2 regions of the Actinomadura sp. 3N407 genome follow, and region 1 is predicted to be linked to the other one. Evidence: predicted binding sites of a transcription regulator. Region 1 holds the regulator's gene; the other holds the start of a gene.

Evidence for each region. Region 1 encodes HspR, which represses chaperone genes until heat shock. Its sites were predicted from a motif close to ANTTGAGTCNNNNNGACTCAANT; they were not measured.
Region 2: the regulator HspR is predicted to act here: its motif matches at 1,972-1,994, upstream of lon (endopeptidase La).

Annotation. Positions count from the first base shown of each region.
Region 1 covers NZ_JBQQBP010000009.1:86,308-90,723, forward strand. Annotated here, with positions in the region: gene clpB (ATP-dependent chaperone ClpB) at 1-1,738, opposite strand, end outside; gene ACTWPP_RS23145 (heat shock protein transcriptional repressor HspR) at 1,805-2,251, opposite strand; gene dnaJ (molecular chaperone DnaJ) at 2,257-3,435, opposite strand; gene grpE (nucleotide exchange factor GrpE) at 3,576-4,232, opposite strand; gene dnaK (molecular chaperone DnaK) at 4,226-4,416, opposite strand, start outside.
Region 2 covers NZ_JBQQBP010000003.1:115,953-120,368, forward strand. Annotated here, with positions in the region: gene lon (endopeptidase La) at 1-1,936, opposite strand, end outside; gene ACTWPP_RS08305 (MFS transporter) at 2,418-3,659, shown strand; gene ACTWPP_RS08310 (bifunctional helix-turn-helix transcriptional regulator/GNAT family N-acetyltransferase) at 4,375-4,416, opposite strand, start outside.

The sequences.
Region 1 (4,416 bases):
CCGTGCGGACGGCGGCCGCCTGGCCGATCAGCCGCTTGCCGAGCTCGTCCTCCATGCGCAGCAGCTTCTCCGTCTCGCCTTCGAGGAGACGCCCGGCGGGGATGCCCGTCCACGACGCGACCACGTCGGCGACGTCGTCCGGGCCGACCTCCTCCTTGACCATCGCGTCACGGTTCTCGGCGGCCTCCGACGCCTCCTCCAGCCGCTTCTCCAGCTCCGGGATCTCGCCGTAGGTGAGGCGCGCGGACGTCTCCAGGTCGCCGTCGCGCTGGGCGCGTTCCGCCTCGCCGCGCAGCTGGTCGATCCGCTCCTTGACCTCGCCGACACGGTTGAGGCCGGCCTTCTCCTTGTCCCAGCGTGCGACGAGGCCGGTCAGATGCTCCTGCTTGTCGGCCAGGTCGGCGCGGAGCCGGTCGAGGCGCTGCCGGGACGCCTCGTCGGTCTCCTTGGACAGGTTCATCTCCTCCATCTTCAGCCGGTCCACGGTGCGCTGCAGCTCGTCGATCTCGACGGGCCGGGAGTCGATCTCCATGCGCAGCCGGGACGCGGCCTCGTCGACGAGGTCGATCGCCTTGTCCGGCAGGTACCGGGACGTGATGTAGCGGTCCGACAGCGCCGCCGCCGACACCAGCGCCGAGTCGTTGATCTGCACCTTGTGGTGCGCCTCGTAGCGGCCCTTCAGCCCGCGCAGGATCGCGATCGTGTCCTCCACGGTCGGCTCGCCGACGAAGACCTGCTGGAACCGGCGCTCCAGCGCCGCGTCCTTCTCGATCCGCTCCCGGTACTCGTCCAGCGTCGTCGCGCCGATCATCCGCAGCTCGCCGCGGGCCAGCATCGGCTTCAGCATGTTGCCGGCGTCCATCGCGCCCTCGGCGGCGCCCGCCCCGACGACGGTGTGCAGCTCGTCGATGAACGTGACGATCTGCCCGTCGCTCTCCTTGATCTCGTGCAGGACGGCCTTCAGCCGCTCCTCGAACTCGCCGCGGTACTTCGCGCCCGCCACCATCGCGCTGAGGTCCAGCGAGACGAGCTTCTTGCCGCGCAGCGACTCGGGAACGTCGCCCGCGACGATCCGCTGCGCCAGGCCCTCCACGACCGCGGTCTTGCCGACGCCGGGCTCACCGATCAGCACCGGGTTGTTCTTCGTCCGCCGCGACAGCACCTGCACGACCCGGCGGATCTCCGAGTCGCGCCCGATCACCGGGTCGAGCCGGCCGTCGCGGGCCGCCGCCGTCAGATCGACGCCGTACTTCTCCAGCGACTGGTAGGTGCCCTCCGGGTTCTCCGTGGTGACGCGGGCGTGGCCGCGCACCTTCTCGAACGCGTCCAGCAGCGCCTGCGGCGTCGCGCCGAACTCCTTCAGCAGGCCCGCCGCGGGGCCCCCGTCCGCCGCCAGCCCGACCAGGAGATGCTCGGTGGAGACGTAGTCGTCCTCCAGTTGCTGCGCCCGGTTCGCCGCCGTGTTGATCGACCGCTGGAGCTGCCCCGAAAGGCGCGGCGTCGCCACCGTCGAGCCCTGCGCCTTCGGCTTCGCCGCGAGCTGCTCCTCGGCGCGCCGCCTGATCGCCTGCCAGTCCGCGCCGACGGCCTCCAGCAGCGGCACCGCCGTGCCGTCCGCCAGGGCGATCAGCGCCACCAGCAGATGCTGCGGCTCCACCTCGGGGTGCCCCTCGGCCGCGGCCCGCCGGACCGCGACCGACACCGCCTCCTGACTCTTCTGCGTCAGCTTGTAGTCCATGTCCCCAAAGTCCCCACGTCTCATTCTGGGGGGCGACCCCCAGGCCCCCGTCAACTACCCAATGTCCTAGTCCCGGTCGCGCTCGTGCCAGACCACGACACTCGTGTGCCTGATCGGCACCAGGTCGGAGCCGGGAGTGCCGCCCTGTTCGCCGTGCCGCCGCTGCTGCGCCAGCCGCGCCGCGACGGAACGGGTCGATTCGAGTTCGTTGGCGAGCTCCTCCAGCGCCGCGTGCGCCTTCCCGAGCTCCTCGCGGAGCCGCACGTTGTCGCGCTGCAGCTCCAGGATGTGCTTGATGCCGGACAGGTTGATGCCCTCCTCCTGGGAGAGCCGCTGGATCTCACGGAGCATCACGATGTCGCGCATCGAGTAGCGCCGGCCCCGTCCCGCCGTCCGGCCGGGGCACACCAGGCCCATCCGGTCGTAGGTCCGCAGCGTCTGCGGATGCAGCCCGGACAGCTGCGCCGCCACCGAGATCACATAGACCGGTGTGTCATCGCCGAACGGATCCACCCAACTCACTCCTGTCGTGCCTGCTGGAGGAGGTCGGCGCGCAGGTCGTCGCCGGTGCCCGCCGCGCGGAGCCGGACGAGGGCCTCGCGCGCCTGGTCGTCGAGCTTCTGCGGGACCTGGACGTCGACGGTGACGAGCATGTCGCCCTTGGTGCCGTCGCGCCGGGGGGCGCCGCGGCCCTTGACGCGGAACGTGCGGCCGTTCGGTGTGCCCTCCGGCAGGCGCAGCGTGACGGGCTGCCCCTGGAACGTCGGCACCCTGATCTCCGCGCCCAGCGCGGCCTCGGGGAACGTGACCGGGACGGTCAGCGTGAGGTTGTCGCCGGTGCGGTCGAACACGCGGTGCGGCTGCACCTTGATGTTGACGTACAGGTCGCCGTGCGGGCCGCCGTTCTCGCCCGGTGCGCCCTTGCCCTTGAGGCGGATCTTCTGGCCGTCGGCGACGCCCGCCGGGATGCGGGCCTGGATGGTGCGGGTGCCGGTGGCGCGGCCGCTGCCGTGGCAGATCGGGCACGGGTCGTCGACGACGAGGCCGCGGCCGTGGCAGTCCTTGCACGGCTCCTGGAAGCCGAAGTTGCCGAGGTTGCGGGTCTCGTGCCCGGTGCCCTCGCAGTTCGGGCACACCCGCGGCACGGTGCCGGCCTTGGCGCCGGTCCCGCGGCAGCCGTTGCAGGGGGCCTCGCTGGTCAGCTTGATCGGGACGGTCACGCCGTTCATCGCGCGCCCGAACGACAGCGTCACGTCCGTCTCGACGTCCGCGCCGCGCCTCGCGCGCCGCGTCGTGCCCGTCGTGCGGGTGCCGCCGCCGCGGCCGAACAGGCCGCCGAACAGGTCGCCGATGCGTTCACCGGCGCCGCCCGTCTGCGTCCCGCCGCCGGCGCCCCCGGGCTGGCCGAACAGGTCGCCGAGGTCGAAGGGGAAGCCTCCGCCCTGCTGGCCGCGGAAACCGCCCGGCATCGACCGCACCGCGTCGTACTCCTTGCGGCGCTTGTCGTCCGACAGGACGTCGTAGGCCTCGGAGACCTCCTTGAAACGGTCCTCGGCGTCGGTGTCGCCCTTGTTGGCGTCCGGGTGGTACTTGCGGGCCAGCTTCCGGTAGGACTTCTTGATCTCCTCCTGGGAGGCCGTCTTGGCGACACCGAGGACCTTGTAGTAGTCCTTCTCCAGGTAGTCCTTGGTGCTCACGGCGCCCCGCCTTCTGCTATCGCCACTTGCCACATGTCTTCACGTGCCCCGGCCGTCCCGTCCCGGCCGTCGTGGCCGGGACGGGACACCGGGTCCTTCCGGGGGACGAACCCCCAGATCCCTCGGCGCCGGGCCGGGGATCACTCGCCGTCGTCACCCGCCTCGTCGCTGGGCTCTCCGGCGGCGCCGTCGGGGTCGGGATCGGCCACCGCGACGCGCGCGGCCCGCAGGATCCGCTCGCCGATGCGGTAGCCCGGCTGGAGGACGTCCACGACGCTCGTCTCGGTCACGTCCGGTGAGAGCGAGTGCATGAGCGCCTCGTGCACGGTCGGGTCGAAAGGCTCGCCCTTCTCGCCGTACCGCACCAGGCCGAGCTTGCCGGTGACCGCCTCCAGGCTCTCCGCGACGGACTTGAAGCCGCCGGTGAGCTCGTCGTGGTCACGGGCACGCCCGATGTCGTCCAGTATCGGGAGCAGTTCGGCCAGGACCTGCCCGACGGCCTGCTCGCGGACCGCGACCCGGTCGCGCTCGACGCGCCTGCGGTAGTTGTCGTATTCGGCCTTGAGCCGCTGGAGGTCTGCGAGACGCTCCGCCAGCTGGGTCTTCAGCGAGGAGAGCTCCTCGCCGGTGACCTCGGCGCCCCCGTCGGCCGGGGCCTCCGGGGCGGACGGCGACGCCGCCTGCGCGCCGGACTCACCGGTCCCCCGGACCTTCCCCGTCTCGGGATCGATGCGCCGCTTGTCGCGGATCACCGGGCCCTCCTTCTCCTCGCCCTCTCCGGGAGAGGACGTCACGATGCATCACCCTTCGGCTTGTCCTCGTCGACGATCTCGGCGTCGACGACCTCGTCGTCCTGCTGCTGGTCGCCGCCCTGGGCGTCGGCCGTCGGGCCGGCGTCCTCGCCGCCCGGCTGCTGCGCGCCCTCCGGGTTCTGCGCGTACATGGCCGCGCCCATCTTCTGGCTGACCTGCGCCAGCTTCT
Region 2 (4,416 bases), on a different contig from region 1:
CGGTGAGCGTCACGCCCGTGTCGCCGGTCTCCTTGTCGGCCAGCGACGCCTCGATGTAGAGCACGTCGCCGCCCGCGCCGGTGACCGCCAGGCCCGTCGCGACGCCCGGCACGCCCGTCCGCCGCTCGTTCCGGCTCAGCTCGACCTCCGGCGTGTACCTGGGCCGTCCCAGGTACTCCTTCAGGTCGTCCGCGCCGATCGACACCGGCAGCTCCGCCTTCTCCATCGCCACGTTCGCGGCGACCTTCCGCAGCACCCGCGCGATCGACCTGTCCAGCGACCGGACGCCCGCCTCGCGGGTGTACTCGGCCGCCAGCAGCCGCAGCGCGTCGTCGCCGAAGCCCACCTCGGACGCCTCCAGCCCCGCCTTGTCGAGCTGGCGCGGCAGCAGGTGGTCGCGGGCGATCGTGACCTTCTCGTGCTCGGTGTAGCCGTCCAGCTCGACGAGCTCCATGCGGTCGAGCAGCGGCGCGGGGATCGCCTCCACCACGTTCGCCGTGGCGAGGAACAGCACGTCGCTCAGGTCGAGCTCCACCTCCAGGTAGTGGTCCCTGAACGTGTGGTTCTGCTCGGGATCCAGGACCTCCAGCAGCGCCGCCGTCGGGTCGCCCCGGTAGTCGGCGCCGACCTTGTCGACCTCGTCCAGCAGGACGACGGGGTTCATCGAGCCGGCCTCGCGGATGGCGCGGACGATCCGTCCCGGAAGCGCGCCCACGTACGTACGGCGGTGGCCACGGATCTCGGCCTCGTCCCTGACGCCGCCCAGGGCGACCCGGACGAACTCGCGTCCCATGGCCCGCGCGACCGACTCGCCAAGCGACGTCTTACCGACGCCAGGAGGGCCGGTGAGCGCCAGAACCGCACCGCTTCTGCGTCCGCCCACAACGCCCAGGCCCCGGTCCTCACGCCGCTTACGCACGGCCAGGTACTCGACGATGCGCTCCTTCACGTCGTCGAGCCCCGCGTGGTCGGCGTCCAGGATCTCCCGCGCGCCCGCGATGTCGTAGGCGTCCTCGGTCCGGTCGTTCCACGGAATGTCCAGCACCGTGTCCAGCCAGGTGCGGATCCAGCCGCCCTCGGGCGAGGCGTCGGACGACCGCTCCAGCTTGTCGACCTCCTTCAGCGCCGCCTCGCGCACCTTCTCGGGCAGGTTCGCCGCCTCGATCCGGGCCCGGTAGTCGTCCTCCTCGTCGGCGGGGTCGCCGTTCAGCTCGGCCAGTTCCTTGCGGATGGCCTCCTGCTGCTGCCGCAGCAGGAACTCCCGCTGCGTCTTCTCCATGCCCTCCTGGACGTCCTTGCGGATCGTCTCCGCGACGTCCAGCTCGGCCAGATGGTCACGCGCCCACCCGATCACCAGGGTGAGCCGCTCCACCACGTCCGGCGTCTCCAGGACCTCGATCTTCTGCTCGTCGGACAGGTACGGCGCGTACCCGGCGTTGTCGGCCAGGGTGGACGGGTCGTCGATCTGCTGCACGACGTCCACGACCTGCCACGCGCCCCGCTTCTGCAGGATCGCGCTGACCAGGCCCTTGTACTCCTTCGCCAGTTCCTGCGCGCGCCCGGACGCCGGCGGCGTCTCGATCGCGGTGCCCTCGACCCACAGCGCCGCGCCCGGCCCGGTCGTCCCGGTCCCGATCCGCACCCGCTGCACGCCGCGGACCACCGCACCCGGCTCACCGCCGGGCAGCCGCCCCTCCTGCTCGATGACGCCGAGCGTCCCGATACCGGCGTACTGCCCGTTCAGCCTGGGCACCAGCAGCACCCGCGGCTTGCTCACCGACCGGATGCCCGGCCCCTTGGACTGGGCCGCCGCCCGCGCGGCCTCGATGGCGGCCCGCACCTCACCGCTCTCGGACAGGTCAAGGGGCACCACCATGCCCGGCAGAACGGCCCCGTCGTCCAGGGGCAGCACCGGCAGCGTCAGGGTCTCGCTCATGCTCAGCTCCAAGTCCGTACGTCCACCCAACATCAAGTTGAGTCATACACACTCAATAAAACGGAGCAGCATTTTGTTTCCTCAGCAACGTTCGCCCAGAGCGATCACCGCGCTTCCTCTGGAAGGTGAGAACCATTCGCCGAGAGCGCTGGATCTGGGAAGCGGGCTGCGCCTCGCCGCAGTTCCGGCAGTGGCCGTCACCGGCGGTGACCGTCCCTTCGCGTGAGACGCGGGCCGTCATGGCGCCGGGATGCCGCGAAAACGGGGTTGCCGGGGGTACGGGCGGCGTGCGATCTTCGGCGGGATGTTCCGGCTCCGGTTCGGGAGGCAGATCGTGTACACGGGTCTCGGCAAGGCCACGACCGGCGCCTCGGCGGCGGAGCGCAGCACGGCCTGACCGGCACCGCGCTCCTCGACGCCGAGGCGAGTCCACGCGGGGTCCGCCCCGCCGACCTTGCCGCGTCGAATCGATGGAGCATCCGTGTCCTCGCATGTCCCACCGCCCGGCCTCAGCCGTCGGGTGATCTTCCTTCTTTCTCTGACCTGCGGCGTCGCCGTGGGGAACATCTACTTTCCGCAGGCGATCAGCCCGCTGGTCGCGTCCGGCCTGGACGTGTCGCCGGGTACGGCCGCGCTGGTGGTGACCGCGGCGCAGTTCGGGTACGCGGCGGGGAACTTCCTGCTGGTGCCGCTCGGGGACCGGTTCCCGCACCGGCCGCTGATCGTGGTGATGCTCGGCGTCACCGGGATCGGGCTGCTGGGCGCGGCGGGCGCCCTCGGGCTGCCGGCACTGGCCGGCGCGAGCGCCCTGGTCGGGATCACCACCGTGGTCGCGCAGGTCATCGCGCCGATGGCGGCCGGGCTTGTGGCCGACGACCGGCGCGGCGCGGTCATGGGGACGCTGCTGTCGGGGTCGATCGGCGGCATCCTGCTGGCCCGCACGTTCGGCGGGATGATCGGCGAGTGGCTCGGCTGGCGGGCACCGTACCTGGTCTCCGCGGCGGTCGCCCTGTGCCTGGCGACGGCGCTCGCGTTCGTGCTGCCCACGACCGTCCCGTCGTCGAAGCAGAGCTATCCCGCGCTGCTGGCCGAGCCGCTGCGGCTGCTGCGCCGGGAGCCGGAGCTGCGGCGGACGTGCTTCTACCAGGCGACGATCTTCGGCGGGTTCCAGGCCGTGTGGACGGGTGTCGCGCTGCTGCTCACCGGTCCGGTGTACGGCCTCGGCGCGCAGGCGGTGGGGGTTCTGGCCCTGGTCAGCGCGGGCACCATGGCCGCCGCGCCCCTCGCCGGGCGGCAGGTGGACCGGCGGGGCTCCGATCCGGTCAACCTCGTCGCCGTCCTCGGGACGATCGCGGCCGCCGGGGTGCTGGCCGCCGGCGCCGCGGGCGGCGTGGCCGGGCTGGTGGCGCTCGCCGTCGGGACGCTCCTGCTGGACGTCGCGATGCAGTCCGGCATGGTCGCGAACCAGTCCCGGATCTTCGCACTGCGGCCGGAAGCCCGGAGCCGGGTCAACACGGCTTATATGACCTGCTCCTTCCTGGGCGGGAGCACCGGTTCCTGGCTGGGGGCCGCCGCCTACTCCCGGGTCGGCTGGACGGGCGTCTGCGCGCTCGTGACGTTCCTGGCCGTCCTCGCCCTGGCCCGGCACGTCCTGCGCCGCCGTCCCGCCGCGGCGGAGCGGGCGCCGGGCAATGCGGAGGCAAAGTCCGCTTCGCGATCTTGATTCTTTGTACCGGGGCCGGTTTACGCCCGCATGACGCGGGGGTACCTAACGCAACGAGATCGTGACACAGGGTGAACGATAAAGCCTCGGGGCGGCAAAGCCCCAGGTCGGGAAGCAGGAGGGATCCGGATGCACCGCACAGAGCGTGAGGCCCGGCCCGTTCCCGCGTCCCCGTCCGGGCACGGCCCGGTCCATGCGGCCGAGGGCGGCCGCGGCGCGCTCCACCGCGGCGGGCACCGTCCCCCAACGGATGCCGCGGCCGGAGCGCGCGGCGGTACACCTCGGGTCCTCGGCCGTACCGGACCGGCCGGGCCGATCGACCATCCCCGGACGCCGGTGCCGCACGCCCCCGCGGCACCGGCGTCCCCCACGAGCCGGGCCGGCGGCATCACCCGAGCCGTGCCGCCGGCCCGGCCTCCGTCATCGGGGCGCCGTGGCGGCGTCCTCCCCCGAGCGCCGGACGGGTCCACCGGCCGGCCGGAGCGGAAGGGAGGTGGGAACCAGTCCCGAGCCGAACCGGCGTGACGCCGGTGAACAGACAGGCGGCCGGAACTCCGTCCGACCCCCGTCCCGGCCGCCGCCGCAGTTGAACATCTTTCGTCCGGCCCGGCGCAAGGCCCGTTACCTGAAGCCGGGCCACCGAGGACGAAAGGCGTTCAGTCAGGGATCACTGCGGATCCGGGCCCGTGGAGGCGTCACGCCCCACGGGCCCGGTTCACAGTTTCCTGCGCCACACCTGCCCGTGGACGACGTCGCC